DNA from 2 places in the Paenibacillus cisolokensis genome. Region 2 is predicted to be linked to the other one. Evidence: riboswitches for the same ligand, from Rfam matches in the RefSeq annotation. Region 2 holds a riboswitch; the other holds the start of a gene.

Region 1 (15,738 bases), on a different contig from region 2:
TTCCGGCTCAGCACGCGCCGCATATGTCGCAGGCCGAAATCGTTGACGGGATACACTTTGCCCGTTACCCGTTCCCGCTCCACGATCGTGCCGTCTGCCGGCACATGAATGCGGTGATAATCGGTCGGGCTGAGATAGAGGACGATGCAGTAGCCGTTCTTGTAGTTTTCGGTTCGGGGAGACCGGTTGAGCAGCTCCTCGATTGAATAGTCCTGACCTTTGATGTTTAGGACGGTTCCTTCCCTTGCCTGCCCCAATCCGGTGATAAGCGCGTCGACCGGGCTGACGAGCGCGTCCGGAGCCGAATCGACGATTCTCATGCCCGGCTTCAGCCGGCGGGTAAAAAACTCGTTCAACGTCGTATATTGTTCAAGAGGCTTCTCGGCTTCCTCGACCCGAATGCCGTATATGCGGGCGAATCTGGGAATGAAGCGGCGGCTTGCCCTGGAATGGGCGAAGCGTCCGGTCAGCCTGGAAATCCATTTGCGAGAGCTTAATTCGGTCATGGAACGCAGCAGCCATTTGGTCATGCCGGTGTCCTCACGTCCTTTCCTTCGGTAAACATGGTAACTTAGCTTACCCGGATAGTGTGACATATCCCGACAAACAAATCAATCATTCTGCCCGGAAATTGTTTTAACGAAATCCAGGTAAAGTTTTCCTTATCCTCGAAAGGATGCCGTATATACAGCAGCATCATGCCGGAGCAGTTGAAGAAGCGCTGGCGTGCGTCTCACCCGGGTGACAAAGGTTTATTCCGGAACGATTCCGAGCATCCTTGGTGCTGGGGGTGATTCGGAAGGATGATGTACATCATTACGGGCACAGCGGCGCTGTTGGGAGCGGCTGTGCTGGCTGCTGCGAGAATCCGGGGAGGAACGCTCAGGCGTCTTATTGACGGGGCCGCCGCGCTGGCCTTACTCGTTGTCTTTGCGGCCGCTGCCGTCAGCATCTATCGTACGGTTGCCGGAGATACCGTTTTTCTCACGCAAATTCACGAGCTGCTGCTCAATCCCGCTTTTATGGCGGGAGGCGCCTATTTGGCCGTTTATGCGTTAAGTTTGCTCGGCGCGATAACACTAGGCCTTGGCGATTGACACCGACGGGAAATGACGGATGCCCGATTTGCGGATGGCGGGACACTTGGGAATGTCCATACAGGGCGAGGGCGCGTATGCTGAAGGAGCACGACGCAGGTACGCATCCTTGCACCAAGGAGGGCTTCCTTTTAATGAAACCGAAAATCGCCTTCGTGACGCCGGGCTCCTTCCCGCTGCCGTCTTCGTCAAGCAGCTCCGTAGAGCGGGTCGTCGAGGAGCTCGTTCCGCTGCTGCCGCCCGACGTGGAACCGCGCATCTACGGTAGAACAGGCCGCGGCCTGCCGGCAGCCGGACTTCTGCGCGGCGTGCGCTGCGAGCGGTATCCCGCGGCCGACAAGAGGCAATATGTCCGATCCGTCGCCCGATCCGTGCGACGCTTCAAGCCGAAAGTGATTCAGGTTGAAAACCGTCCTTCCTACGCCGTCCGTCTGAAAAAGAGCAATCCCAGGGCCCGGCTCTGGATCAACCTGCATTCCTCTACCTTCATCGGAAAGCGTTACATTAGCGGGACTGCCCTTCGCCGCGGTTTTCGCAGCGCCTCCAAAATCATCGTCAACAGCGATTACTTGCGGCAAATCGTGGCTCGCAAAGTGCCGGAGGCCGCAAGCAAGCTGCGCGTCGTTCATCTGGGGGTCGACGTGAACCGGTTCAGGTCGAGGTTCTCCCCGGAAGGAAAGGCGAGGCGCGAACGGCTGCGGCGCCGGAAAGGCTGGGAAGGGCGGAAGGTCATTCTGTTCGTCGGCAGGCTGATCCCGATAAAAGGCGTGCATCATCTGTTCGCCGCCTTGCCGGAGCTTATTGCCAAGCATCCGAAGCTGCTGCTTGTCGTTGTCGGCAGTCCGTTTTACGGTTCTCACCGTACGACACCATATTCGCGCAAGCTGCGTCGAATGGGGAAAAAGCATCCGGCCCATGTCCAGTTCGTTCCGTACGTGCCGCACACCAAAGTGCCGGACTGGTTTCTCGCTGCCGATATCGCCGTCGTTCCTTCCGGCAAACGGGAAGCTTTCGGACTCGTCAATGTCGAAGCGATGGCGACCGGGTTGCCTGTCGTCGCGACGCGGGCGGGCGGCATGAAGGAAATTGTGAGAGACGGCAAAACCGGCTATCTGCTCGATCCCGACCGGATCGTTGCGCAGCTTCGCGATAAGCTGCACCGGCTGCTGCAGGACGACGAGCTGTGCCGGACGATGGGAAGGAACAGCCGGGAACGGGTGGAGCAGCATTTTACATGGCGGCACGCCGCCGATCGCTGGCTCGCTTTGCTGCGCGAAGACGGTTTGTTGTGAAAGAATAGCGGCTGTCATATCGCAGCTTAAGAGGTTCCTTCCGGCGAACCGGAATTGCCGCAGGGGTTGACAGCTTTATCGCCTGAGGGTATAGTCTTACCAGGAAACCACTAGGGGCGCCCGCAAGGGCTGAGATAAAGCGCCGAACGCTTTGGTCCCTTTGAACCTGATCTGGGTCATGCCAGCGTAGGAAAGTGGAATGGTACGTACAGCGTGGAGAATCGGACGGCTTGCTGCCGGACGGACCGTTGGATCTGACGGTCCCCGTCGTTTCAAGCAGCTTTTCACAGCTTCCGTCCGCGGCGTCCGGCGTCCAGCCGGTACCGCATTCTCGGCGCCATGCAGCAGTTGCCGTTACCGCCGCCCTCGTCTGGGCGGCTTTTTTGTCGTCCGGGAACGGGAGCGCAAGACGACGGCAACGATCGGCAGGCAAGGCGAAGCGCGAAATTCGCTGCCGAAGGCGGTGAAGGCGGTATCGTCGCGATCCGCGGTACGGCGCGTCTGATGTGTACGGGAATCTTTCGGAGGAATGCGCGTTGATGCCGCCGGTAACCGAAGCAAGCGGTGCCGTGCCGTCTTGTGTGCCGATGTTCCCGCAAAGTGCCTTCCCTTCCTTCTTTAGCCTGACGGATGACAGGGCCTCCTGGTGGAATTCCAAACTATTCCACACGGGAGGTTTTTTTATGCCGATATTGACCACTCCGCTGCCTGGCAGCCGCAAAGTTTATGTGACCGGATCGCGGGAAGACATTCGGGTGCCGATGAGGGAGATCGTGTTGTCGCCGACCGAGAGGGCGGGGACCGAGAAGCCGAACGAACCGGTGCGGGTGTACGACGCGAGCGGTCCGTATACCGATCCGGCTTATGAAGCCGATGTGCGGAAGGGGCTGCCGCCGCTGCGCCGCGCCTGGATTGACGAACGGGGAGATACCGAAGAGTACGCCGGCCGGGAGGTCAAACCGATAGATAACGGCTTCTCGACGGCGGAGCGGGCGGAAAAGCAAGGCGCACGCCAGTTCCCCAATTTGAGCCGCCGGCCGCTGCGGGCGAAGAGCGGGCGCAACGTGACGCAGCTTCATTACGCGCGCAAAGGGATCATTACGCCCGAGATGGAATTTATCGCGATCCGCGAAGGGATGAGCCCGGAATTCGTCCGCGACGAAGTGGCCGCCGGCCGTGCGATCATTCCGGCGAACATCAACCATCCGGAGTGCGAGCCGATGATTATCGGGCGCAATTTTCACGTCAAGATCAATGCCAATATCGGCAACTCGGCCGTCGCCTCCTCGATCGACGAGGAAGTCGAGAAGATGACGTGGGCGATCCGCTGGGGCGCCGATACGATTATGGACCTGTCGACAGGCAAAAACATCCATACGACGCGCGAGTGGATTATCCGCAACTCCCCCGTTCCGGTCGGTACGGTGCCGATTTACCAGGCGCTGGAGAAGGTGAACGGCGTCGCGGAAAACCTGAGCTGGGAAGTGTTCCGCGACACGCTGATCGAGCAGGCGGAGCAAGGCGTCGACTATTTTACGATTCACGCGGGGGTACTGCTGCGCTACATCCCGCTGACAGCGCGCCGGGTAACCGGCATCGTTTCGCGCGGCGGCTCGATTATGGCGGCCTGGTGCCTCGCGCATCACAAGGAAAATTTTCTGTACACCCATTTCGAAGAAATATGCGAAATTATGAAAACCTACGACGTTTCGTTCTCGCTCGGCGACGGCCTTCGCCCGGGATCGATTGCGGACGCGAACGACGAAGCGCAGTTCGCCGAACTCGAGACGCTCGGCGAGCTGACGAAGATCGCCTGGAAGCATGACGTGCAGGTGATGATCGAAGGACCCGGCCACGTGCCGATGCATCTGATCAAGGAAAACGTCGAGCGCCAGCAGGCCGTTTGCCATGAAGCGCCGTTTTATACGCTCGGCCCGCTCACGACCGATATCGCGCCCGGTTACGACCACATCACTTCGGCGATCGGCGCGGCGATGATCGGCTGGTTCGGCACCGCGATGCTCTGCTACGTAACGCCGAAAGAGCATCTCGGGCTGCCGAACAAGGAGGATGTGAAGGAAGGCGTCATCGCCTACAAAATCGCCGCCCATGCGGCCGATCTCGCCAAAGGCCATCCCCGCGCGCAGCTTCGCGACGACGCGCTGTCCAAAGCGCGCTTCGAATTCCGCTGGCGCGATCAGTTCCATCTGTCGCTCGATCCGGAACGGGCGATGGCCTACCATGACGAGACGCTTCCGGCGGAAGCGGCCAAGTCCGCCCATTTCTGCTCCATGTGCGGACCGAAGTTTTGCAGCATGCGGATTACGCAGGACATTCGCGAATATGCGGCGCGGAGCGGGATGGAGACGACAGAGGCGATCGAGGCGGGCATGAAGGAGAAGGCCGACGAGTTCCGGGCGTCCGGCGGTTCGATCTATGTCTGACGATCGGCGTTCGGAAAGCGGTTGGGCGGTTGGCCGGGATGGCGGCCGCACGGACGGGGACGGCGGCTTGACGTCCCGCGTCGACAGCGACCGCTATTCACGGCAGATCCGGTTCGCCGCGATCGGCGAAGAGGGGCAGGCGAAGCTCGCCTCCGCCTGCGTCCTGATTGTCGGGACGGGAGCGCTCGGCGCCTCTCTCGCCCAGCATATGGTGAGGGCCGGCGTCGGCACAGTCCGTCTCGCCGACCGCGATTTCGTCGAGTTCAGCAATTTGCAGCGGCAGTCGCTGTTCGATGAGGAGGATGCGGCCCAGTCGCTGCCCAAGGCGGTCGCGGCCGCCGACAAGCTGCGCCGCATCAATAGCGGCGTGGCGGTCGAGGCGCATGTCGTCGACGTCAACGAGCGCTCCTTGCCGCCGCTGGCCGACGGCGCATCGCTCGTTCTTGACGGCACCGACAATGCCGCTACGAGGTTGCTGCTCAGCGATGCCTGCTTTGCGCGCGGCATCCCGCTGCTGTACGGCGGCGTCGCGGGATCACAAGGCATGAGTGCGCCGCTCGTACCCGGCAGAACCGCTTGCCTGCGGTGTCTGATCGGCGAAGGGGACGACGGAGAGGGCGAGACGTGTGACACGATCGGCGTCATCTCGCCGGCAGTCGATTTTGTCGCCGCGCTGCAGGCGGCCGAAGCGCTCAAATGGCTGACCGGCAATCGCGATGCCGTCAGGACGACGTGGCTGACTGCCGATCTGTGGCCGTTTCGGCTGCGGGAGTCCGCGCTTCCGGAAGGAAATCCGGCCTGTCCGCATTGCGGCGGGGCGGCAAGGCCGGACGCAGGGCGGCTACCGGCCGGGGGCTATGGGCGCGGGCGCGATAGCAAGCCGGTGCCGGGAAGACGCACAGCGGCGCCGGTTGCCGGAACGGCCGTTCGTTTTGGAGAGGCTGGCGAAGAAATCGGCGGTCCGGCTCGACGGGCCGCCTCAGCCGTGCAGGATACCGGCCCGATTGAGGCGGCGTCGCTATGCGGGCGCGATACGGTCCAGGTGACGCTCGGTTTTCCGTTGAAGCTGGACGAGTGGCGCGAAACGCTCGCCGCCAGGGGCTGCCGCCTGACCGCGAACCCGTATTTGCTTCGCGCGGAGCTGCCGGAAGGAGAGAAGCTGGCGTTGTTCCCCGACGGGCGCATCCTGGTGCAGGGGACGACGGATACGGGACGGGCGGTCGCCCTTTGCCGTGAATATGTTGTCCGGTAACGGCAGCGGAACGATGGCCGCAATGCGGCAAAAGGTTTCACAACGCCAGAAGGAGGGACGCAATGTTGGGCAAAAAAGACTGGAGATCGTTCAGGCTCTACGTGATTACCGGGGAAAATTACCACCCGGGCCGCAGCTTGACGGATGTCATGGAGGAGACGCTGCGGGGGGGTGCCGATATCGTGCAGCTGCGCGACAAGAATGCTTCCAAAGCCGACCTGCTGGAGAAGGCGAAGCAGCTGCGGGAATTGACGGCGCGTTACGGCGTGCCGCTTATTATTAACGATCACCCGGATATCGCGATCGCCGTCGGCGCGGACGGCGTTCATCTCGGGCAGGACGACATGCCGCTCGCCGAGGCTCGGCGGCTGCTCGGTCCGGAGCGGATCATCGGCATATCGACCCACAATATCGGGCAGGCCCGACTCGCGCAGGCCGAAGGCGCCGATTATATCGGAGTCGGGCCGGTATTTCCTACAGGGACGAAGCCGGGTCGGACGCCGGTAACGCTGTCTTACGTCAGCGAGGCCGCGGCCGAAATCCGCATTCCGTTCGTGGCGATCGGGGGCATTACGCCGGATAACGTCGATTCCGTGCTGGAGGCGGGGGCAAGACGGATTTGCGCCGTGTCGGCCATCGTCGGAAACGCCGATCCGGCCGGCGTTTGCCGCCGGTTGCTGGAGCGGATAAGCCGGTACGAAGCCGCTCGCGAGTCCTCCGGACCGGCCAAGTCCTGCGAAGTGACGGTCAACGGACGATCCGTCCTGACCGACGCCGGCACCGTGGCCGAACTGGTCGCGCAATACGGGCTGCTTGACAGAAAGCTCGTCGTGGAATGGAATGGCGCCGTACTGGCGCGGCACGAGTGGGAAAAGACGCCGCTGGAAAACGGCGCGGTCATCGAACTGGTTCATTTTGTTGGAGGAGGCTGAAACCGCGATGAAACGATATGATTCCCAACTGGAAATTGGCGGAACAAAGCTTCGCTCCCGGCTCTTTCTCGGCACCGGACGGTTCCCCAATCCGGCCGTTCTTCAGCAGTCGCTGGAAGCGTCGGGAGCGGAGGTCATTACATTCGCGGTGAGACGGGTCAATCTCGACAGTGTGGAGGACGACTCCGTGCTGCAGCACGTAGAGGACCGTTCGCTCATCTATTTGCCGAATACGTCGGGAGCGGGCAATGCCGATGAGGCGGTGCGCATCGCGAAGCTTGCCCGTGCCGCCGGATTGGGAAACTGGATCAAGGTGGAAATCAGCCGCGACGAACGGACGCTGCTTCCCGACCCGCTGGAGACGCTCCGCGCTACTGAGCGGCTTGTACGGGAGGGGTTCGTCGCGCTTCCCTATACATCGGACGATCCGATGTTGTGCCGGAGGCTGGAGGAAGCCGGCGCCGCCGCCGTCATGCCTGGCGGAGCGCCGATCGGAACCGGGCTCGGCATACTGAATCCGTACAATCTCGGTCTCATTGCCGAACAGTCGCGCGTACCGGTCATTGTCGACGCCGGACTCGGATCGGCGCAGGATGTCGTCCAGGCGATGGAGCTCGGAGCGGACGGCATTCTGGTAAATACGCCGGTCGCCAAAGCGCAGGACCCGGTAGCGATGGCCAAAGCGATGCGGCTTGCGGTGGAAGCGGGCAGGCTGTCCGCGATGGCCGGGCGCATCCCGCGCAAGCCGTATGCGTCGGCCAGCAGCTCGGCCGAAGGAGCGCTGTTCGGCGGGCCGTACGCCGCCGGTTCGGCGATTGAAGGCCGGCGGGCAGAGACGTCCGCAGAGGGGCTGCGGCGATGAAGGAAGAATTGCTGGTCGTGGGAGGCGGCATTGTCGGGCTATCATGCGCTTATGAAGCGGCGAAGCGAGGCGGCCGGAAGGTCACGATTGTCGACCGCGGCGATTTCGGCGGCCAGGCGTCCGGAGCGGCGGCCGGCATGCTTGCGCCGTATACGGAAAATAGCGAGCAGCCCGATCCTTTCTTTCGGCTCTGTCTGGACAGTCTGCGCCTGTACCCGGAATGGGCGGAAGAGATCGAGCGTCTGTCGGGCATTTCCGTCGAGTTGACCCATACCGGGAGCATTCAGGTCGCGCTGCACGAGGCCGACATGCTGCCGCTTCGCACCCGGCAACGATGGCAGAACGAGTGGGGAGCGCGGGCGGAATGGCTGGACGCGGCCGATCTGCGCAGACTGGAGCCGGGGCTTTCGAGTGCGGCCGCAGGCGGATTGTATTGCCCGGAAGAAAGCCATGTGTACGCGCCAAAGCTGGTCAAGGCGCTGGAGGCGGCATGCCGCCGGCTCGGCGTCTGCTGCGCAGGCAATGCGGGAGATACGGTGGATCTCATGCTGGACGGCGGCCGGGTTCGTCTCGTTACGGAGACAGGCGGCCGCTTCGAAGCCGACCGGGCCATCGTATGTGCCGGAGCATGGACGGGGGCGTTCGAACGATGGTTCGGGTTCGCCGTGCCGGTCAATCCGATTCGCGGGCAAATATGCGCTTATCACTCGCCGATCGGCGAAGTGAGGCAGATGGTGTTCACCAGCCAGGCGTACTGGGTGGGCAAACGAAACGGCACACTCGTCTGCGGCGCGTCCGAAGATATCGCCGGCTTCGACACGTCCGTCACCGAACGCGGCATTGCCAGACTGACGAGGTGGAGCGGGCGCGTCTTTCCGGCGCTGGCAGACCGTTCCCCCGTTAACCGCTGGGCCGGCCTTCGTCCGGCCACCCTGGACGGATGGCCGCTGCTCGGTCTGGTACCCGGCGCGCCTCAGGCTGTCGTCGCCGCCGGTCATTACCGCAACGGCATTCTGCTTGCCCCGGTTACAGCGAAACGGATTTGCGACGTTCTGGACGGGACGCTCCCGGCCGCCGAGCTTGCTCCGTTCGCGCCGGACCGCTTCGCGGCAAGCGTCAGGACGCTAGGATAGGAGGAGGACGGACATGAAGCCATTTCTCGCTTTGACGATCGCCGGATCGGATTCCGGCGGCGGCGCAGGCATTCAGGCCGATTTGAAGACGTTTCAGGAGCTGGGCGTGTTCGGCATGAGCGTCATTACGGCGTTGACGGCGCAAAACAGTCTCGGCGTACACGCCGTTCATCCGGCGCCGGTTTCGATCATCGAGGCCCAGATCGAAGCGGTCCTGTCGGATATGGGAACCGATGCAGTCAAAACCGGCATGCTGTATGACGGCGCGATCACCGAAGCCGTCGCCTGGGCGATCGGCCGTTACGGCGTTCCCCGGGTCGTCGTCGACCCGGTGCTGGTCGCGAAAGGGGGCTCCGAGCTGTTTCGTCGCGAAGAGCTGGACGCGCTGCGGACGAAGCTGCTGCCCGCGGCGGAAATCGTCACGCCGAACTTGCCGGAGGCGTGCGCGCTGCTCGGACTGCCGGATGGCGCCTTGCGGACGCGCCGCGATATGGAACAGGCTGCGATCGCATTGCTTGATTTCGGTTCCCGATATGTTCTCCTTAAAGGAGGGCATTTGGAGAACGAAGAGGAAGAGGCGGCCGATGTCCTGGCCGGACGGGACGACGGGCCGGTCTGGCTGAGCGCGCCGCGCATTCCGACCGGCCATACGCACGGTACCGGCTGCACGACGGCTGCGGCTCTTGCCGCCTATATGGCCCGCGGGTATCCGGTCGCCGAAGCCGCCGCCGCGGCGAAAGCTTTCGTCACCGCCGCGATCCGGGCTTCGTTTCCGCACGGAGCGGGCACGGGCTCGCTCTGGCATGGGGCGCACCGGGGAGAACCCGGCGGCCGCCGCTGAGCGGTCGATATAGCAGAACCGGCTTTTCTTTTTCGCTTTTCACACGCGCTTTCTCCAGCTTTTTCGCATCTGCTAGTCGCGAGTCTATAGGTATTTGCATACACTACCTATGATATATCAGGCAGAAGAAGGAGAGGGCTATGGCGAAAAGCAGAAAAGGAAAAGGCCCGCGAGGGCGGAAGCCGCTCTTTTATGTCGATAATCCCAAAGCTTCTGAATTAAAATGGCTCGATGAACTGAAGAAAAAAACGCAGGCGCAGGGTGACGTCAATGAGGTCAAGACGGCCGCGAGACCGCCGGTTCAGAAACCGGTCACGATTAAGGCGCTTGCGGAACCGCTCGTCGAATCGTCTGCCGCTGCCGAATCCGAATCGTCGTTAATAACGGATACGGCGAATGCCGGAGGGAAATTCCCCGTCGTATCCTCGGATACGAAAATTGTCGCGTCATTCGACGAGCAACAGCTCTCGACGAAGACGGCAGTTTATACGGTACCGTCCCCGGAAGCCGCGCCGGCCGATCCGGGTTCGGTTTTCTCGGATGATGCGCTGACGCCCGATCATCAAGCGGCCGTGCCGGCGCAATCCGACGAAACCGCCGATCCGCCTGTCAAGGATAGCGGCGAACGGCGCGAGCAAGCGGAAGGGAAGCGTTTGCCGGGCCGGCAACTGCCGTTCATTTATACGGATGATCTGGCGGACGAAGCGGTGACGGGGGAAAAGATTGCCTCGGGAGCGGTTGACGAATCGAAACTGCGGACGGGAAGCGTGACGACGCGTGTCATTGACGATTTTGCGGTGGAGAGCATTAAAATAGCGGACGGCGCTGTAACAGCAGCGAAGCTTGCGTCCGAGACGATTACAGGAGAACATCTGGCCAAAAACGCGATCTCCGGAAGCAAAATTCGCGATCGTTCCATTACCGGCGAGAAGCTGAAGGACGGCAGCATCACTTACGAAAAGCTTGCGGACCGCACAATCAGTTCCGACAAGCTGGCCGAAGGATCGATTGAAGCGAAACATCTGAAGCCGTTTCTGGTGAACTCCGACTTGCTTGCGGATCGCTCGGTTGTCTCATCGAAAATTGGAAGCGGGGCGGTCCGTTCCGAAAATATTGCCAATGAAGCGATCGACACGTCCAAGTTGGCCGACGGTTCGGTTACGAGATCGAAACTGCGCGACGGCGTGGTAACCGGGGATAAAATCGGCGCCGAAGAAATCGATTCCCGCCACTTGAAGAAAGGCCTGCTGCTTACCGAGCACGTTACGATCGGCGCGATTACGGGAAAGCACGTGGCCCCGGGCGAAATTACCGCGGAGCACCTGGCCGAAGGAACGGTCGGTTCGCGAGAGTTGCGTCCGGCGTCTGTCACCGCCAGCGCATTAGCCGAAGGATCGGTGGACAGCTCGCATTTGCGCCATGGGTCCGTTCAAAGCGATCATCTCGCCGCAGGCGCGGTTGAAGCGGTTCATATCACGGATGATTCGCTCACATCGGCGAAACTTGCCGATCAGTCGGTAACGACGATCAAGCTCGTCGATCACGCCGTTACTTCCTCCAAAATCGCCGAAAAAAATGTGACGTGCGACAAGCTGGCCGACGACGCGGTCAAGACGAACCATATCGGGCGGGCAGCCGTTACGTCCGACAAGCTGGCTGACAAAAGTGTCGGCCCCCGCCAATTGAAAGCGAATGCCGTTCACGGCACTCATATCGCCCTTCATGCGATCGATTCTACCCATTTGCGGGATAATGCCGTAACGGGGGAGAAAATAGCCGCTCGCGCGATTGGGGAGGGTCACATTTCCGCCAGAGCGGTGAAGCGGGACCAATTGGCTGAAGGAGCTGTCGGTTCCATTCAACTAGACGGCGGAAGCGTGACGGCAAGCCATCTTACGGAAGGCGCAGTTGAAACGCAGCATCTGGCCGATAGTGCCGTAACATTTGAAAAAATCGACAGCGAGGCGATCCGGGCACACCATTTTTCAGCGGGTTCCGTTGTGGAAGAAGCGATTTCGGAGAAAGCGGTCGCGTCGCGCCATCTGCAGCCCGGCATTGTCGGTGCCAGGCATATGGCGGAAAATGCGATCGGCACCGAAGCGCTGCAGAACGGAGCGGTGACGGGAGCGAAGCTGGCGCATGGGGCGGTCAGCGAGCGCCATCTGGGCGCCGGCGTCATTTTCTCGCATCATCTCGGGGACCATGTCGTCAATTCGCTGAAGCTTTCGCCTGAATCGGTCTCAACCGACAAACTGTCCGATTTGGCCGTAACGGGTTCGAAACTGGCTGACAGCAGCGTATCCTCCGACAAAATCGTTCCCGGAGCGGTGGACGGATCGGCGATCGCAGCCGACGCCGTAACCGGCGTGCATGTGCGTGACGGCGCGATTGCCGGGCGGCACTTGCAGCACCGCATTTTGGAAGAAACCCATTTTCGCCCGCAGTCGGTCACTTCGGATATTATCGCCGACGGCGCGGTAGACGCGCAGAAGCTGGCACCGGGAAGCGTATCCGGCATTCATCTTGCGCCCGAATCTGTCGAGGGCCGCCATTTGACGGACGGGGCCGTGCACGGTTGCCATTTGGCCGACGGTTCGATACGGGAGGGCCATCTGACCAACGAGGCGGTCACAGGGGATAAGCTGGCGCCGCAAAGTGTTGGGGAGGCTCATTTGCGCAGCCGGTCTGTCGGCGTTTCGGCGCTGCAGCCGGATTCCGTATCGTCGGAGACGATTTCGGCCGGTGCAGTGGAAGCCCGGCATCTTTCCGCCCGTTCGGTGGGAGGCGAGGCCATCTGCGAACGAGCCGTGAGCGCTGCTCATCTGGCGCCGAAGTCGGTCGGCGAAGCCGCGCTGCAGCCGAACGCGGTAACGGCCGAGAAGCTTGCGGCCGGCGCGGTGACAGGCGATCATCTCGCACTCGAGACGATTGCCAGCAAGCATCTCAAGGCGGATAGCGTACAAGGGTACCATATCCGCAGAGGAACGATTACGGCGTCCCATCTGGCGGTCGATACGCTGCTGCTGTTCGACAAAATGCCCGACGGAAGCCTGCATGGCAGCAAAGCATTGGAAGACGGCTCCGTGTGCGGTGCCAAGCTGGCAGCGGAATCGGTGGACGAATCGAAGCTTGCGAGCGGCGCCGTGACGGAACAGGCGATTGCCGAAGGGGCCGTGACGGCAGAAAAGTTGGGCGTTTCGAGCGTCACAAGCGAGAAACTGGCCCCGGGTTCGGTACTGGCCGTTCATCTGGCCGCGCAGTCGGTCGGAACGGGCGAGCTTGCCACGGGCGGCGTCACCGAAAGCGCGCTGGCCTCAGGCGCTGTTACCACCGGAAAGCTTGCCGATGGCGCAGTGACGGAAGCGAAGCTCGTGGACAGCGCAGTGACGGAAGCGAAAGTAGCGGACAGAGCGGTGACCGCTGCGAAGCTGGCTGACGGTGCGGTAACGGAGGCGAAAGTGGCCGACCGCGCAGTAACGGAAGCGAAGCTGGCGGACGGCGCAGTGACATTTGGCAAACTGGCCGAAGATGTCGTCACGCTCATGATTAACCGGCTTGTAAGCATTCTGGAGCAGCCGCAATTAACCGATGGATGCGTCACATCTGACAAATTGTCAGATCGAGCTGTTTTGTCCGCGCATCTATCTGAAGGCATAGTCGGTTCGGAGCACATCGGCAGCGAAGCAGTTTGCGGTTCGCATATCCGGGAACGAAGCGTACAATTTCAGCACCTTGCTTACCAACCGGTCGCTACAGCTTCCAAAGAGGCTGCTCTGCAGCAATTCGGTCTTTGCGACTACGAGTTTGCAGGGCAGTCTGAACAGACTGACATTCCGATCAAATTCGAGATTCCTTTCCTTAGCGAACAGTACTCGATCATTTCTACAACCGATCATCCCGCGTGCTATGCGACCATTAAGGAAAAAAGGCCCGACGGAGCGGTTCTGTGTATTGTTAGAACGCGTTTTGGCCCGGAACCGAAAGGGACAGTAAACTGGGTGGCCATCGGTCGGCATCCGATGAATTAACGGTATAAGGGATCTTGCAAAATTTCGGTCTCGTTCCTCGTTCATACGAAATGGTGGGCACAAGGACCCCCGATTTCCACTATTACCAGTGGTATTGGGGGTTCTTTTCTATTTTGCCCAGTTTCCCTCCAGATGCACAATCCGGCGTAAGTTTGCCAAGCGCACGATTCGTGCCTGTCTGGGTCAGAGCGCGCGGAAAAGGCGCTATACCTATACGGGCAAGCGTCCTGAACCCTGTACAAATGCCGTTTCATAAAGGTTTGCGGTACATATGATATGTGGAGAAAAGAGGCGGCAGAGTATATCCGCAGCACCCAATCCATGGCAGGAGGTAAAGCTTATGAACAGAGCTGACATCGGCAATCGGCTGACAGCCGCGTCCGCCCGCATCCGGTCGGCGATGCGAAGACGCGGGTTCGTTAAGGGAGCCTCTTCCGGGCAGACGGGCACCCGTCCGTTTACTGGGGTCATTGCCAGGAGCCGCGGCCACATAACAGGCAAAGCGACCAAGCGGAACAAACGGCCAGCGCCACCTTTCCCGAGAAAGCCGCGCCGGCCTAAACGTGCCGTCGATTCGTCTGCCAAAGGAATAATGAAAGCGCCGCGCCGAATGTCAGAACGGCGGACTCGGACTGTCGGCCGGAACGATTCGGCGCGGTTTTCCGGGAAGAGCCCCCGTATCTCGCTCAAAGGCGGTAGCCGTAACGGTTTCCGGGGAAATCAGAAAATCGGCGCCAACCGGTTGCCAGCAGGCAGGAATACGGGAAGAAGGGACAGTTTGGACGTCAGGAGCGTGTCCGGATTACCGGAGTCGATCCAGCCGCCATATTCCGATACGAAAGCGCTCGGCCCTGACATGCCGAACGTTTCAGAAACGGCGCCGATACCGGCGCATCGTCAAGCTGGGGAGACGGGTTTTGCACCGTCGCCTTCTACGGCGTCCGACACGTCGTCGGCGCATCATCGGATGCCGCCAGGCGAACCGGACGCACTGCCGCTGCCGGCCGTCAAAACGAACATCCGCCACGGTATTCCTCTGTTATCCGTCATTATACCGGTCATGAACGAAAGGCGAACGATCGGACGAGTGATTCGTGAGGCTGTCAAGATTCACCCGTCCGCGGAAGTCATCGTCGTCGCGAATGGATCTATCGACGGTTCGGCCGCTATAGCGAGGCGGAACGGCGCTCGAGTCATCGAATATAGGCGCCCGCTCGGTCACGATGTCGGACGAAGCATCGGCGCCCGCGCGGCACGCGGTGAGGTGCTGCTGTTCATCGACGGCGACATGGTCGTGCCGGCAAGCCAGTTGCGTCCTTTTGTCCGGGCTGTCACCGACCGAGGCATCGATGTGGCGCTTAACGACTACTCGGGTCCAACAGACAAGATCAACATCCATAGCGTCGTGCTTGCCAAGCATGCGCTCAATGAATTGCTTGGCAGGCCGGAACTGAAAGGGACATCATTGACGGCCGTTCCCCATGCGATCAACCGCGAGGCGCTGCATGCCATCGGTGTCGAATCGCTGTCCGTTCCGCCGCTGGCTCACGCAAAGGCTGTCCGGATGGGACTGAAGGTTGAGGCGGTTCATCATGTCAACGTAGGCCGACTCAATCCGCCCAGGCTGAAGCGGGAACGGACGAATTCACTTGAAAAGCTGATTGTGGGCGATCACCTGGAAGCGATTGGCTGGCTGATGGAGTCAAGCGGCGATCGGGAAGGATGAAAATATCGGTCGTCGGAACCGGAACAATACGCACTGTTGGAGGAAGCAGGATGTATGAACAAATCGATGAAACTGCGGCGCACCGTCAACCGGATGACGTGGTGACAGTTATGACGGTCGATAACCTTGAA
Region 2 (15,738 bases):
CGTTAATTCTTCGGTTGAATAGCCCAACTGCGAAGAAACGTCATTGGCCGTTCCGCAGCAGCTTGAAGCTGGCGAGCAGCACGAACCCGGCTCCACTTCTTGCAAGGCGATTTCCTTATAACGACTGCGTACATTTTGACGAATTTGATCATTCTTTACTTGGTTCATGGATCATCTCTCCTTCAACTTTTTTATCAAATCAGCAGCAGCAGCTAGGGGTACAACAAGCTGCTTTGTTTGCTATCGTGAGTTGCCGTCTCCGAAGGAAGCGGCTCGATAACTCCGTGGGATTTTGCCATTTCCAAGCTTCCCGTGCCGAGCGCTCTATTTCACGCTGCTCCTGTTTCATAAGGTATTCCGCGGCGAACCAATTCAGTTCATGGGAACTAGCCTCCCTAAAGGTGATTTTTCAGGTAACGCAGTAGCTTGCGAACAACATATTTCGCGTCCGGCCCCACCCCCCTTAATGTGGCGGAAGCAAAGGAACGCTGTCCTTCCAAACCGACATAATACAGTCCCGGAACGGAAAGGCTGATTCCTGCTGTCTGCAACGGTTTCCCTTCGGCATCAAGCGCCCCGATGGGCTGAAGGTATGTCAGATTGGGACGATACCCGGTCGCAAAGATGACGGTTTGTACCGGTTCTTCCGTTCCGTCTGGCCACACGACGCCCTCGGAGTAAAAGGAGGTAAACATGGACCGTTGATCCGGCTTCCCAGCCTTTAATCTTGCTCGGTAATCGTTCAAATCCGCAACAGAGCTCGAACTTGGAGGCTTTTTGCCAAATCGCCAGAATGGAAAGGTATCGAAGCCGACGGCTCTGATCCAAAAATGCAGATCAATTCCGAGTACTTTTGTTTTCGTAAACTGAACAGGCCGAAGCACGGCAAGCGATGTATGGCTGCTGTCGGCAAGCTCTACCGCAATTTGAACTGCAGAATTTCCGCGCCCGACGACCACCACTCGTTGCCCCCGGTAACGATCCGGATTTCGATACGATGAAGAGTGGAGGACTTCCCCTTGAAAGGCCTCCCTTCCGCTTATGTCTGGCATATAGGGATTATGAAAGGAGCCTGTCGCATTGATGATCGTTCTCGTCTGATATTCGTCTCCAGCTGCCGTTCGGATCGAAAAACCGTTATCGCTTTTCTCCACGGCAATAACCTTCTGGTTGGTGCGAATCGGCAAGTCAAAACGCTGGGCATACGCCTTTAGATACTGGATCACCTCGTTTCGCAATGGGTAGTGGGTTGCAGCTCCGGGTATCTTCATGCCCGGCAATGATGATAAACGAGCTGGCGAAAACAGCTTCAGACTATCGTAATAATGTGGCCAAGAACCGGTTGCCTGCTCGCTTGCTTCCAGGATCAAAAATTGCAGCTCGTTCTTCTTCAAGTAATATCCGGAAGCAAGACCGGCTTGCCCACCCCCGATAACGATTGCATCGAAAATCGCTGACATTCCAATTCCTCCTCAAATTACTTGCAATATGCAAGTAATATAGAAAAAAGATCACCCTCTAGAAGGGGTTGAACAGCATTGGCCGGATTTCGCCATCGCTTCGTTTAATAGCTTGATCGAGCGAATGACGGTATCTTTTTCAAAATCGTTCATGTGCGAAAAGATTTCGTTTAAATAGTCGTTCATTTGTTGGTCAATCGACGCCGCAACATACTTGCCTTCCGTCGTTAGGGAAAGCAGATTTACCCTCCGGTCGTCTGGATCGGGCGTTTTCTTCACTAATTTCATCTTGATTAACGATTGGACTTGTCGGCTGAATGTCGTTATATCTGTCCCTAATGCCTCTGCTACTTTCTGGATGGACGGCTTATGCTGGCGATCAATTTCGTAAAGGATATGGCTTTGAATTAAGGAGATGTCGCAGCCACCGGCAGAACAGCAGTTTTTATTTAGAAAGCCAAAGCGTCGAGTCATGATTTGAAATAGTTCACGTACATTTTCCACGGTGCTTCACCTCATGAAACAGTTATAAAACATTTGATTGCAATTTGCAAGTATTGATTTACTTGTATCCGGAAAATGAGCTGTGAAAGGACGTACAAATTTCAATATTGACTTTTCACCATACATAAATAACAATATGGTTATATGGTTTTATGTGAGGTGATCATCATGACAATGGAATTTGAAAAGATAGCGGATATTCTGAAAGCTCTTGCCGATCCGACAAGGCTGAAAATCCTTTCTTTGCTCCGGATTCGCGATTGCTGTGTATGTGAACTGGTTCCTATCTTTAACATTTCTCAGCCAGCCATTTCTAAACATCTAAGCCGTCTGAAAACGGCTGAACTGGTCCGCGAAACGCGAAAGGGGCAATGGGTGTTCTATTCGATTAATGAAAAGCGGTTAGAGGAAATTCGTTATGCTTTGTCCCATTTGCCTGATCTATCCGAGGAGCTGCGGGAATTGGAGCAACAAGGACTAACGGTTATATGCGAGTAAAGGGGGTGTACAGCAAGTGAGTAAACAAGAGAAAAAGCGACTTTCATTTCTGGATCGCTATTTGACGTTATGGATTTTTGTTGCGATGGCGATAGGAATTGGCTTGGGTTACGTATTTCCTAACTTTGTCGCCGGTTTGAATGAATTTCAAGTTGGAACCACATCGATACCGATTGCGCTTGGCCTCATTTTAATGATGTATCCGCCGCTGGCGAAAGTACGATACGAAGAAATCGGCCGTGTCTTTCGAAATGGCAAAGTGTTAACCATTTCATTGATTCAAAACTGGCTTATCGGTCCGATCTTAATGTTTTTCTTGGCTATTATTTTTCTCCAAGGCTATCCGGAATATATGGTCGGCCTGATTATGATCGGTTTAGCCCGTTGTATTGCAATGGTTATCGTTTGGAACGATTTGTGCAGAGGGGATGCCGAGTACGCGGCGGGACTCGTTGCTTTCAACTCGATCTTTCAAGTTTTGTTTTACTCTGTCTACACCTATATCTTTGTTACGATTTTGCCGGGATGGTTCGGGTTGGAGGGCGTCGTTGTTGATATTACGATGGCCGAAGTCGCCAAGAGCGTGTTTATTTATTTAGGGATACCGTTTTTGGCCGGAATGATTACGCGCTATTCGCTTGTGAAGGCAAAAGGGCGATCCTGGTACGAAACGGTCTTTATTCCGAAAATCAGTCCCATTACACTTATCGCATTGCTGTTTACGATTATCGTCATGTTCTCGCTGAAAGGCGAGATGATCATCCAATTGCCTTTGGATGTCGTGAGGATCGCGATTCCGCTATTGATTTACTTTGTCGTTATGTTCCTGATTTCGTTCTTCATGGGCAAAAAAGCCGGAGCTGATTATCCGGTGACTTCTACACTGGCATTTACCGCCTCGGGGAATAACTTTGAGCTGGCAATCGCTGTTGCCGTTGGGGTCTTTGGAATTCATTCCGGCGCTGCATTTGCGGCCGTGATCGGACCTCTTGTAGAAGTCCCTGTGATGATTGCCTTGGTCAACGTCGCGCTCCGATTTCAGCGAAAGTATTTTTCGAAGGAAGCAGCTTAACATAAACAGGAGGAATCATCATGTCAGATAACAAAAAACTCGTTTATTTTCTTTGTACGGGAAACTCTTGCCGCAGCCAAATGGCGGATGGTTGGTTGAAGGCGCTCGGTAATGATCGGTACGAAGTAAAAAGCGCCGGGTTGGAGGCACATGGGCTGAATCCGCGTGCCGTCCAGGTGATGAAGGAAGCTGGCGTCGATATTAGCGGTCATACATCGGATGTTATCGATCCGGAGATTTTGAATCGGGCTGACTATGTGATTACGTTATGTGGCCATGCAGACGAACATTGTCCGGTGATTTCGAATAAAAACGTCGTGAAATGGCATTGGGGCTTCGATGATCCAGCCAAGGCAACCGGCACCGAGGAAGAAATCATGAGCCAATTTCGAGCGGTTCGGGACGCGATTAAGTCGCGTGTCGAAAAGTTTCTTGCCGAAGGTTGCTAAAATTACAGAAAAGGCGTGCAGCGTTATGGCACGCTTTTTTGTTTGGCGATCATCAGCCTTCGGAACGACGAAGCCAAGGCGGAGTCCTCGAAGAGCAGAAAATGATTCCCTTTATATATATCTACTTTGCGGGTAGTATCAACTTCGCTGGTACTACCCCAACCCCTGGCGGTACTGGTAACTCTATACTTTTTGTAATATAATTTTTCGATACATTCCGTTAAACAATGCTGATGCATCTTCCTCCACTCGAATATGTTTCTCATACGGCATGATGATTTGTTCGAAATGTCGTCCGATGTCCGTACCCATCGTTGCTACGATGGGACGAAGGATTTTTTTATTACCGGCAAATCCTGCGAGGGAGGGGCAAATTTATCGAAAATGATTATTCGCCCCCCAGCTCGCGTAACCCGAATCATTTCTTGAAAACATCGATTCGGCTCGGGGACAACGGATAAGATCAGATTTGCAATAACCATATCGAACGATTCCGGTGAAAAGGTCAATTCTTGCGCATCCATTTCTATGAACTTAAAATTGGGGGAGTCATATTTATTCCTAGCTCGATCAAGCATTTCGGATGATAAGTCAATTGCAGATACAGAAATATTTTTGTCCATAATGAACTGCAAATCTGCTCCTGTCCCGACGCCTACAAAAAGAACTTTTGCTTTTAGGCTTAATGTCGAGGTTCTCAAAGATCTTTTTCCGTGCCTTTAAAAAAGGACCGGAATTGAAAAGAGAATCATAAAAGGGTGCCCATAACCGATAAATCACTTTATTCCAACGGTTATTCATATCCGATTATTACCTCTGACTTTTAACAGACGAAGGCTATTCAATGTAACAATAAGCGTGGCCCCCATATCTGCGAAAATGGCCAACCATAACGTCAACCATCCAGGGACAATTAGAGCCAAAGCTAAGAGCTTAATACCAAGTGAAAACGTAATGTTCTGCTTGATGATTGCAAGGGTTTTTCGGCTTAGTCGAATCGTATAGGGTAATTTGCTTAAATCGTCAGCCATCAAAGCAATATCTGCGGTTTCGAGGGCAGTATCCGTACCCGCGCCGCCCATAGCGATACCAACCGTTGAAGCCGCGAGCGCAGGCGCGTCGTTAACGCCGTCGCCAATCATCGCAACTTTACCATAGTCTTTACGAAGCTGCTTGATGTAATCTAATTTATCTTGGGGCATTAGATCAGCTTTAACGTCTGTAACATTCAAACGCCGCCCGATTGCTTCGGCGGTTGCTTGATTATCACCCGTAAGCATAATCGTTTTCTTGATTCCAATTTCGTGTAATTGCTTAATTACGACTGTACTGGAATCACGCACTTCATCAGCGACTGCTATTAAGGCAAGAATCTGTTGTTCTGTGCCTAATACCATAACCGTTTTCCCTTGTTTTTGTAATTCTTCAATGCGCTGATTCGTTTCAACGCTGATGTCGGAATGAAGTTCAGCAAAGAGTTTCGGACTACCGACGTAATACAATTCCCCGTTTACATTGGCTTTAACACCTTTCCCGGTGATCGATTGGAAATCCTCAACGACTAGGGTTAGGTCTTCTCCGAGGTTTTCCGCTTTACGAACAATCGCGGATGCGAGCGGATGTTGCGAACCTTTTTCGATAACTGCCGCGATTGAAAGCAATTCATTTTCGTTTTTCGTTCCGAAAGTAACGACATCTGTTACTTCTGGAACCCCCTTCGTCAGAGTACCTGTTTTATCAAACGCAATTGCGGATAGTCTGCCGGCTTCCTCAAGGTGAATGCCGCCTTTGATAAGAACGCCATTTTTCGCCGCGTTGCCGATGGCTGTAACAATCGAAACAGGTGTCGAAATGACCAATGCGCAAGGACAGCCGACGACGAGCAACGCTAATCCTCGATATACCCAATCGCCCCAATCTGCACCGACGAACAGAGGTGGAACAACCGCAATACCTAATGCCAAAATCATAATCGCAGGTGTATAGTATTTCGCGAATCGGTCAACAAACGCTTGAGATGGCGCTCTTTCAGCTTGAGCTTCTTCAACAAGGTGAATAATTTTAGAAATCGTTGTATCCTCGACGCGCTTCGTTACTTTGACTTCAAGCAAACCTTCTTCGTTCAATGTACCAGCGAACACTTCATCGTCAATTGTTTTCGTCACGGGAACCGATTCGCCAGTAATCGCGGCTTGGTTAATGGTTGATGTTCCTTTAATAACAACACCATCCATTGCAAGTTTTTGACCTGGCTTTACAATCATGACATCGCCAACCTGTATATCATCGACGTTTACCGTAATTTCTTCGGAACCGCGTCGGATCAGAGCTTCCTTCGGTGCAATATCCATCAGGGAACGAATGGATTGACGCGCTTTTTCCATGGAGTAACGTTCCAAAACTTCACTGATCGCAAACAAGATAACGACAGTCGCGCCTTCGCCCCATTCTCCGATCGCCGCGGCACCGATGATGGCGACCGTCATTAGGGTGTTCATATCGAACTGAAGCCGGAAAAGATTTTTGATTCCTTTTTTAAATAATTCATAACCGCCGATAATAATAGAAGCCGCGTAAGAAATAGCGGATAAGATGCTTTCCTCACCGTACTGCTCACCTAATAAGTACCCTGCGACAAGCAAGATAGCCGAAAGCAGTACGTTCCAATGTTCTTTCCAGAAAGGCTTTTTCTTTTCAATAGATCGTTGCTTTTCAGGTGTAACTTTCAGGTTTTCAAACGCGCCGGCCTTTTCCAATTCCTCAACTGTAGTCCTTCCATAAACGGTGATTTTAGATGCTCCAAAATTGACTTGCGCGTCTTTTACGCCCGGCAAATTTTTTACATTTTTCTCGAAAATGCCTGCGCAATTCGTACAGGTAAAGCCTTGAACCCTGTAGACGTTTTTATCTTCGGTGTTTTCAATTTTATTTTCCATTGATGATCAACTCCCTCGAATGAGTAGAAGCTAGCTGCACCAGTTGACGAACATGGTCATCTTCCAGCGAATAAAAAACTAATTTACCATCCTTGCGGTATTTGGCTAGGCCAAGCTGTTTTAAGGTGCGAAGGTGGTGTGAGGCTGTGGCCATTGAAGAGCCGATGATGTTAGCCACATCACAAACACATAATTCATCCTCTTCGCACAGGGCAAAGGCGATTTTCATTCTTGTTTCGTCAGCTAAAACCTTGAACATCTTAATCATGCCTTGAATATTTTGTCTTTCGAGCGCATTTTGTACCTTTCGGACTTTAGGTTCGTCGTAACAGTAAATTTCACATGAATCCTTTTCTTTCCTGTTCATATCCTCACCTCAACAATCAAATCAATATTTGATTATCATCATACAATAAATCCATCGATTATTCAAATACTCATTTGATTATTTCCCAAGGGCATCTAAAATATTCAGGTTCGAGATCCACTAATTGTTCCTCTGTATCTATTGGCTCCTTTCAGACCTTTGCATATTTCAGTAAAAAAGAGCTATACCGGAAGCCATCTGCGATGACTTTTAAGGATAGCTCTTCAAGTTTTCCTTATTACAAATCATTTCCACATACCGTCAATAATGTCCGATACCTTTATCCAACGAAAATCATTGCCATGGGTGAATTTGATGTTTTTTTGTTGTAGATCAATTTTTGTCACGACTCCTGTTATTTCCGTTACATTAAATTCACCGAATAATACTAAAATTACCTCTTTCCTGAGCTGCATTGATTCAGCAATGAGCATGGATATCCGTTCCATTTCTTGATCATCTAATTGTGGCGGCGGACTCTTTCGCAAGTTCTGCTGGTGCAGGATGTAAGCCTCCCTGTGTTCCGGAAGCATCATTCTGGACGATTCGAACAGACCATTTCCTTGCAGTTTTTTACTCATTTATAATGTCCTCCAATTTTTTGCGCTCGATCCCGCGCTTGGCCCGAAGCTTTTAAAGAAGAGGCCCTCATGATCGCGGTGCTTCCGTATTTCTCTTTAATACGGTCAGTGGTTCTTTCCAACGCTAACTTTACTTCGCGGTTATTGAATAAAGTAAGCTGATATTCCTGATCGCTTACCAATTGACTTAAAGTGACCCCAATTTTTCGAATGGGCAACCCATCCCAATGTCGTTTAAATAGTTTTTTCGCTGCATGGAAAACCTCATCCGTGAGATTCGTCGGGTCGGGTAATTTCATTTGTCTGTAGAAGCCGGAAGGGTGATCAAAATCGGCTCCTTGACAACCTACCGAGACTACCGAGCCCATATAGCCTTTCGTTCGGGTTCGTTGACATACTAACTCCGAGAGTTCTAACAGGGGAACCATGATGTCGTCAAACTCCCGATAATCGAATGGAAGGGTCATCTGATGGCCGATTGCTTTTTGCAAATCGTGTGTACTTGGAGTTACCGGGGAATTATCCTTGCCGTTGGCAATAAGCCACAGAACTTCGCCATTCACTCCCCACTTGGATCTTAATTTTGCCAGGGGAGTCTGAGCCAACTGGCCAATTGTATATATCCCCATGCTCGTTAAATGCCGGCACATCCGGGAGCCCACCATAAACATCTGATGAATCGGCAAAGGCCAAAGCACTTCTTGCAGATCTTCCACAGGCAAGTGGAAAATACCCGAAGAATTACGTTTGGCGAAATTATCGCATGCCATTTTGGAGAGTACCTTATTTTCACTAATTCCAATGCGTACACGAACGCCCGTTTCTTTCATGACTTTATCCTGAATGCTCTTAGCAATCTCATGAGGATCGCCAAAAAGCTGTAAACTTCCCGTGACATCCAAATACTGTTCATCTATGCTGTACGGCTCTACCAAGTCAGTGTAGGATTGATAAATTTCTGTAATTTGCAAGGATACCCTGATGTATTCCTCCATACGAGGACGAATGACCACTAGATCAGGACATTTTGCAAGTGCCTCTCCAAGCCTTTCTGCAGTAGTAATACCATGTTGCTTTGCAAGGGGACACGCGGCGAGGATGATCCCGGAGCGACGGGCTGGGTCTCCTGCAACAACAACAGGTTGATCTTCATACTCGGGATGGGCGGCTTTTTCAACACTTGCGTAAAATGATTGACAATCCGCCAACATTACGATTCGACCTTTGTTATCGCTTTTCATAGGCTACTCCTTAAGTTGACGTTCAGATATTTACTCAAATATTTATTAAGCTCCGCTTTTACCAAACCCCAAAGCATAGAGAACCTATGTTGATAGCCCCTGCACAAATAACGGGCCTCAATGCACAATTCGGTTCGCTGTTGCTCGTACACCTTTATTCCTCTGCCGCGCATTTTTTTCCGAAGCAACGTAACGTCTGCAGTGATTAAATCTTGCGCAGATCGTAAGGCTCTTACATATACAACGTCCATCTTTAGCTTTACTGTCCCTAATGCTTTAATATCCCTTTCCAACACATCCAAAAGAATAGGGAGTAAAATGTATTCTTTGACCAATTGGAGGTCTCCTTCAGTCTCCAAGGGCGCTTGTGTCATACAATCAGCCTCCCGCCTAACTCCTCATTCGACACCTTCCCGCAAAATTGAGCATAAATAGACAGAATTATGCTCAATATTTATTTATGCTCAATATTAAACTGCCCAAAAAACACTGTTTTTCCAGGCGATTAAAGGCTTTTTAGTTTTATGCACACATATTTTAATATTGATACCCAAAAGGACGACGTTGATATCGTCCGGATTTTGGTAATCGTACGGCAGCGTCGTCTGGCGGCCGATCCCTTTCTGCCGGTCGAAGGCGTCGGGCGTTACGGGCGAATCGTCGTAGCCGTTCGCCGTCCGCCACATCACTTCGCTCCATATATCGCACTGCTTCTTCATATACGTTTTCATTTTCCGCTTCAGCTCGGGCAGCGGCGTGCGGGCGAGCTTGCCGATCGTGTCGATCCCGATCTGCCGCAGATGGTTCATCGTGCGGGTGCCGACGCCGAACAGGCAGTCCGTCGGGCGGACCCAAAGCTCTTCCATATTGTCGCGGGTTAATTGAAACACGCCCGTTTCGTTCTTTTTGGCGAAATTGTCGCAGGCCATTTTGGCCAATATCTTGTTTTCGCCGATCCCTATGCGGGTATAAATGCCCGTTTCGTTGCGCACCCGTATCTGGATATGCCGGGCGAGCTCGAGCGGGGTGCATTGAAAATGAGCCAGGCTGGCCGAAACGTCGATAAACTGCTCGTCGATGCTAAACGGCTCCACCAGATCGGAATACGACTCCAAAATGTTCGTAATTTGCATGGAAGCGCGAATGTACGTTTCCATCCTCGGCCGGCGCACGACCAAATCCGGACATTTGGCCAGCGCCTGGCCCAACGCTTCCCCCGTCACAATGCCGAACTTCTTCGCCAGCGGACAGGCGGCGAGCACGATGCCGCTCCGCCGTTCGGGATCCCCGGCTACGACGAGCGGTTGATCGCGGTACCAGGGAGCGGCCGCTTTCTCGACCGATGCGTAGAAAGATTGGCAGTCCGCAAGGAAAATGACGCGCTTCTCGCTGCTGTTCATTTGTCAATCTCCGCCTTCAATCTGGATGTTCAGACGGTCCGCCAGTCCGATTTCCATTTCCGCCCGGATCAGATCCCAGAGCAGCACCATGCGGTGCTCGTAGCCCCGGCACCGGTACCGGGCCGACAGCGAAAACCGGGTGCGGCGCGTCCCGTATACTTGGATGCTGCGGGATTTCAATTCGCCGTTCAGCTCATGTTGTCTTCGGATCACCCCTTCCTGAATCCGGCGCAGGACGGCTGCATAAAGGGAAGGAAACGTAAAGCCGCCGGAACCGACGGCGGCAATGTCCCGCTCCAGCACATCGAGCATGACCGGAATGATCAGGGACTCTTTGACCAGAAGCAGCTCCTCTTCCGTGGGCAAAGGAGATTGCGGCATTCCGGTTCCCCCCGACTATGAGGTACTGGGCATTCATTATTATATAACGAACAAACGTTCGCTATGCAAGTGGTAAAAAATAACGCCAGAAGGCGGAATCGGGCGGAGAAAAGGCCCGCCAGGCCTATGCCGGGCGGACCTTTGAACCGAAATAGCCCACTCAGAAAGGGACAGCGAACCGCCCTTTTCGCAACGCGAAAGTGTACGCGAACGGCAACCGCTACCTCAGTTTTTTCAAACCGTGGGATTTGTGGAATCCGCGCGAGCGGCGTATGTCTTGCGCTCCCCGGACCCCCTGCGTGCCGCCGTCCGGACCGTAAGGCCCAACTTCGTCGCGCACGGAATAAACGTAGCGGTGATGATAAACCGGGATACAGTGGTGACGGTTTACGATTTCAATCGGATGAATGACATGGACGCGCTGCGGGTGACAAATATCGCGGTATATTCGGCGCGGCGGATCGTAAACGGCGGCGTCCGGACAAAAAGGTCGACAGTACATCTGGTTCTCTCCTTTCGGTTGGACTTACAATAGTATACGGGCACTGGGAATTAATGCTTGTGCGAATGCCTCGCGGACAAATGCCGGATTATGCGGGACAAGATGAAAAACAATCCTTTGTTCCTTGGAAACAGTCCATACCAGCCTGCCGAAGGAGTCGTATCGAGCTAGCCGAAAGGCTGTGCGCCAGGCTCGGAACGCTGGCGCCCGTGAGCGCCGCGGCCGCCGTCGACGCGGGACCGCATGAGGCGCATATGCTGCAGCTGGACAGCGCGAAAGCGAGGTCGCGGCTCGGCTGGCGGCCGGTATGGGGAATCGCAGAGATATTTTTATGGAGTATTACAAAGATGAGCCGTACTGCGCCGACGTGCTGGCCTGGATTCGAAGCATAGGGTCGGGGAAATCGCGGTAGCTTTTTTGCCGCCTTCTGCTATAATAGAAATCAGCTGTTCACAACCGCATAGCACCGGGGAGCTGGAGAGGCCGGCTGAGAGGGGATTCCGCTTGCGTGCGCAACAAATCCCGACCCGTATACCTGATCTGGATAATGCCAGCGTAGGAACTGATTTATTGATTGCGCGTTGCCGCGCGTAAGCCGGGGTTGCTCGTGCGGACGCACGCGTACGGCATTCGGACGCCCTCCAGACGGAGGGCGTTTTTTTTATTGAACGGGCTAGCGCCCGGGTTCCGTTTCGGCCTTCGGACTGTGCGATTGCGTGAACGGATGACAGGTCGTTAGGACCGGTAAAAGAAGGGGAGAAATCATCATGAAAACAGACAGACGCTTCAGCCGAAAATGGGGGATCGCGGCCATCGCGCTCGCGCTGCTGCTGTCCGCGTGCGGCTCGTCCGGAGGCGCCAAAGATCCGGAGGCGCAGACGGGAGAGGGGGAGCCGCAGGAGAAGGAGCTGACGAAAGTGCAGCTTGTGCTCGACTGGACGCCGAATACGAACCATACGGGGCTCTATGTGGCGCGGGACAAAGGCTTCTTCAAGGAGCAGGGGCTCGATGTGGAAATCGTGCAGCCGGGCGAAGCGGGCGCGGACGCGATGGTGGCGAAAGGGACGGCCGAATTCGGCGTGAGCTATCAGGAGAGCGTGACGCTGGCGCGCGTGCAAGGGGTGCCGATCGTGTCGATCGCGGCGGTCATCCAGCACAACACGTCGGGCTTTGCCGCTCCCGCCGACAAAAATATCAAGGAGCCGAAAGATTTCGAAGGCAAAAAGTACGGCGGCTGGGGTTCGCCGGTGGAAGAAGCGATGCTGGCCTCGATTATGGAGGAGCAGGGCGCGGACGTCAGCAAGGTCGATATCGTTAACATCGGCAACGCCGATTTCTTTACGGCCGTGAAGCGGGACATCGATTTCGCCTGGATTTTCTATGCCTGGACGGGAATCGAAGCGGAGCTGCGCGGCGAGAAGCTGGACATCCTCTATGTCGCGGACTATAGCGACAAGCTGGACTACTATACGCCGGTGCTGACGACGAGCGAGTCGCTGATCGCGGAAAAGCCGGAGCTTGTCAAGGCTTTCCTGGCGGGCGCGGCGAAAGGATACGAATTCGCGATCGACAATCCGGAGGAAGCGGCCGAAGTGCTGATCGCCGCCGAACCGGATCTTAACGCGGAGCTCGTTCGCGCCAGCCAGAAGTGGCTCAGTCCGAAGTATCGCGACGATGCTCCCCGCTGGGGCGAACAGAAGCTCGAAGTTTGGCAAAAGTATGCCGAGTGGATGTATGAACATAAGCTGCTGGAGAAGGAGCTCGAAGCGGAGAAGGCGTTCACGAACGACTTCCTGCCGGGCTGACCGCCGCGGTTCAGCGGCGCGCACGGGCTCGTTGGTCCCGCGCCGCTGCCCGCGGCTGTTCATATTTTCAGGTGAAGGGGAGAGCAAGCGATGGCGAATGCGCTGGTAAGCATCCAAATATTGCCGACGACGCCGGGAGGGGAAAGCGTCTATCCGTACGTCGACCGGGCGATCGACATCATCAAGGCGTCCGGGGTGCCGTACCGGGTCGGCCCGCTGGAGACGACGATGGAAGGGGAACTCGGCGAGCTGCTCGGCATTGTCGAACGAATGAGCGAGGCGATGGCGGAGCTCGGTTGTCCGTCCGTCATCTCGCAGGTCAAGATCTATTACAATCCGTCCGGCGCCTCGATGGACCGGCTGTTGGAGAAATATCCCGATGGGAAATAAAGGAACGCTGCGTGTCATCTGGCCGCCGGCCGCGCTGTCGCTGCTCGGTCTGGCCGCTTGGCAGCTCGTCTCCGATCTCGGGCTGATCGAGCCGTGGCTGCTGCCGTCGCCGCTCGCCATTGCGCGGGAGGCGCTGGCGATCGCACCGCGGCTGCTGGAGCATGCGGCGGCAACGGCGCAGCTGACGCTGATCGGCTTCGCTGCGGGAACGGCGGCGGGCCTTGCGCTCGCCGCCTTGCTGCATCTGCTGCCAGGCGTCAAGGCGGCGCTCTATCCGCTGCTCGTCCTGTCGCAAAATATCCCGATTATCGTCATCGGCCCGCTGTTTCTGATCTGGTTCGGCTTTACGCTGCTTCCCAAGGTGCTGCTCGTGGCGCTCGTCTGCTTTTTCCCGGTATGCGTGGCGATGCTGACGGGCCTTGCGCAAAGCGATCCGCATCTGGCCGAATATATGCGCATGATCGGCGCGAACAAGCGGGAGATGCTGTGGAAGCTGGAGCTGCCGAATGCGATGCCGTATCTGTTTTCGGGGCTGAAAATCGCCGCCACCTACAGCGTGATGAGCGGCGTCATCGCGGAGTGGATCGGCGCGGAGAAAGGACTCGGCTATTTCATGCTGCTGTCGTCCAAAGGCTTTCAGCCGGCGAGGGTGTTCGCGGCCGTGGCGCTCGTCGTGGCGATGAGCCTCGCGCTGTTCGCTGCCGCTGCCGCTGCGGAGCGGCTGTTCATCCGCTGGCGTCCGGCTGGCGGAGACGAAGGGGGGCGGCCGAAATGAAGGATGCTGTGCCGGCGCTCGAAATCGCCGGTCTGCGCAAAAGCTTTGGCCGGGGGAAAGCGTCCCGCGAAGTGCTGGGCGGCGTATCGCTGACGGTGAACGAGGGCGAATTCGTCTCGCTGATCGGCCCGTCGGGCAGCGGGAAGACGACGCTGTTCCGGCTGATCGGCGGACTCGAGCGGCCTGACGCCGGGGATATCCGCATCGGCGGCAGACCGGCGAACGGACGGCGGGGGCTCATCGCGTACATGCCCCAGCAAGCGTCGCTCATGCCCTGGCGGACGGTCGCGGCCAACGTCGAGCTGGCGCTCGAAATCGCCGGCGTACCCCGGCGGGAGGCGCGGACGCAATCGCGGGAATGGCTCGCGCGCATTGGCCTTGGCGATTATGCCGAATCGTATCCGCATCTGTTGTCGGGCGGCATGCAGCAGCGCGTATCGTTTCTGCGGGCGCTGCTGTCGCCGCAGCCGCTCATGTGTCTGGACGAGCCCTTCGGCGCGCTCGATGCGCTGACGCGGCTTAGGATGCAGCGCTGGCTGCTGTCGATCTGGGAGCAAAACCGCCGCGCGGTGCTGTTCGTCACGCACAGCATCGAGGAGGCGCTGCTCCTGTCCGACCGCGTGCTGGTGCTGTCGCCTTCGCCGGCCGCCGTGATTTACGAGCGGAAGGTGCCGTTTCCGCGTCCGCGGGATGAAGCGTTGTGGACGTCGCCGGAATTCAATGCGATCAAGCAGGACATTTACGAACGGCTGCAAGCGTACGGAGAAGTCGGGGAGGGAGCGCGATGAGCGTCAAGGCATACGAGGAGAAAGCGGGAGCGTCGGGCAAGCCGCAAACGGCGGGAGCGGAGGCGAGACCGGGGACGCCGGAGGCGGGCGTGGCCGCGGCTTCGCCGAAAAAGCCCGAAAAGCCGGAAACGGCGGGGGCGTCGGGCGTACCGGGCGTGGCGGAGCGGCCGCTCGTCTGGATGGACGCCCATCTGCACGTCGACCTGTACGACGAAGACGAGCGCGGTCCGCTGCTCGAACGCGCATTTGCACACGGCGTCGCCCATGTCGTCGCGGTGTCGATGGATCTTGCTTCCTGCATGCGCAACGCGGAACTGGCGCGCCGTTATCCGGGACGGGTTCATCCGGCTTACGGCTGGCATCCCGAGCAGCCGCTGCCGGATGCGGAGACGGAAGAGCGGCTGTTCGCCTGGATTCGCGCCCGGCATAACGCCGGGGAGCCGTTCGCGATCGGCGAGGTGGGGCTGCCCTATTACACGCGCACCGAAGCGGAAGGAGGCGGCAGGCGGTTCGACGAAGCGCCGTATATCCGGCTGCTCGACCGGTTCGCGGCGCTCGCCGCCGAGCTGGATCGCCCCATCGCGCTGCA

What was found. Region 2 has a riboswitch for thiamine pyrophosphate ahead of ABEV74_RS00840 (ABC transporter substrate-binding protein). Riboswitches for the same ligand answer to the same signal wherever they lie in the genome.
Region 1: it holds a riboswitch for thiamine pyrophosphate, as region 2 does, so the genes downstream of both, thiC (phosphomethylpyrimidine synthase ThiC) here and ABEV74_RS00840 (ABC transporter substrate-binding protein) in region 2, are expected to answer to the same signal.

The regions. Positions count from the first base shown of each region.
Region 1 is NZ_JBCNFP010000097.1:5,804-21,541, forward strand. It holds gene asd (archaetidylserine decarboxylase) at 1-530, opposite strand, end outside; gene ABEV74_RS15930 (hypothetical protein) at 804-1,097, shown strand; gene ABEV74_RS15935 (glycosyltransferase family 4 protein) at 1,232-2,389, shown strand; TPP riboswitch at 2,492-2,599, shown strand; gene thiC (phosphomethylpyrimidine synthase ThiC) at 3,073-4,833, shown strand; gene ABEV74_RS15945 (ThiF family adenylyltransferase) at 4,826-6,085, shown strand; gene thiE (thiamine phosphate synthase) at 6,148-7,017, shown strand; gene ABEV74_RS15955 (thiazole synthase) at 7,025-7,879, shown strand; gene thiO (glycine oxidase ThiO) at 7,876-9,012, shown strand; gene thiD (bifunctional hydroxymethylpyrimidine kinase/phosphomethylpyrimidine kinase) at 9,026-9,853, shown strand; gene ABEV74_RS15970 (WIAG-tail domain) at 9,994-13,881, shown strand; gene ABEV74_RS15975 (glycosyltransferase family 2 protein) at 14,660-15,607, shown strand.
Region 2 is NZ_JBCNFP010000003.1:68,365-84,102, forward strand. It holds gene ABEV74_RS00765 (arsenite methyltransferase) at 1-168, opposite strand, end outside; gene ABEV74_RS00770 (NAD(P)-binding domain-containing protein) at 396-1,460, opposite strand; gene ABEV74_RS00775 (MarR family winged helix-turn-helix transcriptional regulator) at 1,512-1,964, opposite strand; gene ABEV74_RS00780 (ArsR/SmtB family transcription factor) at 2,139-2,462, shown strand; gene arsB (ACR3 family arsenite efflux transporter) at 2,479-3,534, shown strand; gene arsC (arsenate reductase (thioredoxin)) at 3,555-3,983, shown strand; gene ABEV74_RS00795 (class I SAM-dependent methyltransferase) at 4,301-4,684, opposite strand; gene ABEV74_RS00800 (heavy metal translocating P-type ATPase) at 4,781-6,919, opposite strand; gene ABEV74_RS00805 (ArsR/SmtB family transcription factor) at 6,909-7,286, opposite strand; gene ABEV74_RS00810 (YolD-like family protein) at 7,532-7,867, opposite strand; gene ABEV74_RS00815 (DNA polymerase IV) at 7,864-9,108, opposite strand; gene ABEV74_RS00820 (YhjD family protein) at 9,105-9,482, opposite strand; gene ABEV74_RS00825 (DNA polymerase IV) at 9,579-10,508, opposite strand; gene ABEV74_RS00830 (YhjD family protein) at 10,512-10,889, opposite strand; gene ABEV74_RS00835 (hypothetical protein) at 11,110-11,391, opposite strand; TPP riboswitch at 11,849-11,970, shown strand; gene ABEV74_RS00840 (ABC transporter substrate-binding protein) at 12,159-13,196, shown strand; gene ABEV74_RS00845 (thiamine-binding protein) at 13,287-13,586, shown strand; gene ABEV74_RS00850 (ABC transporter permease) at 13,576-14,361, shown strand; gene ABEV74_RS00855 (ABC transporter ATP-binding protein) at 14,358-15,149, shown strand; gene ABEV74_RS00860 (TatD family hydrolase) at 15,146-15,738, shown strand, end outside.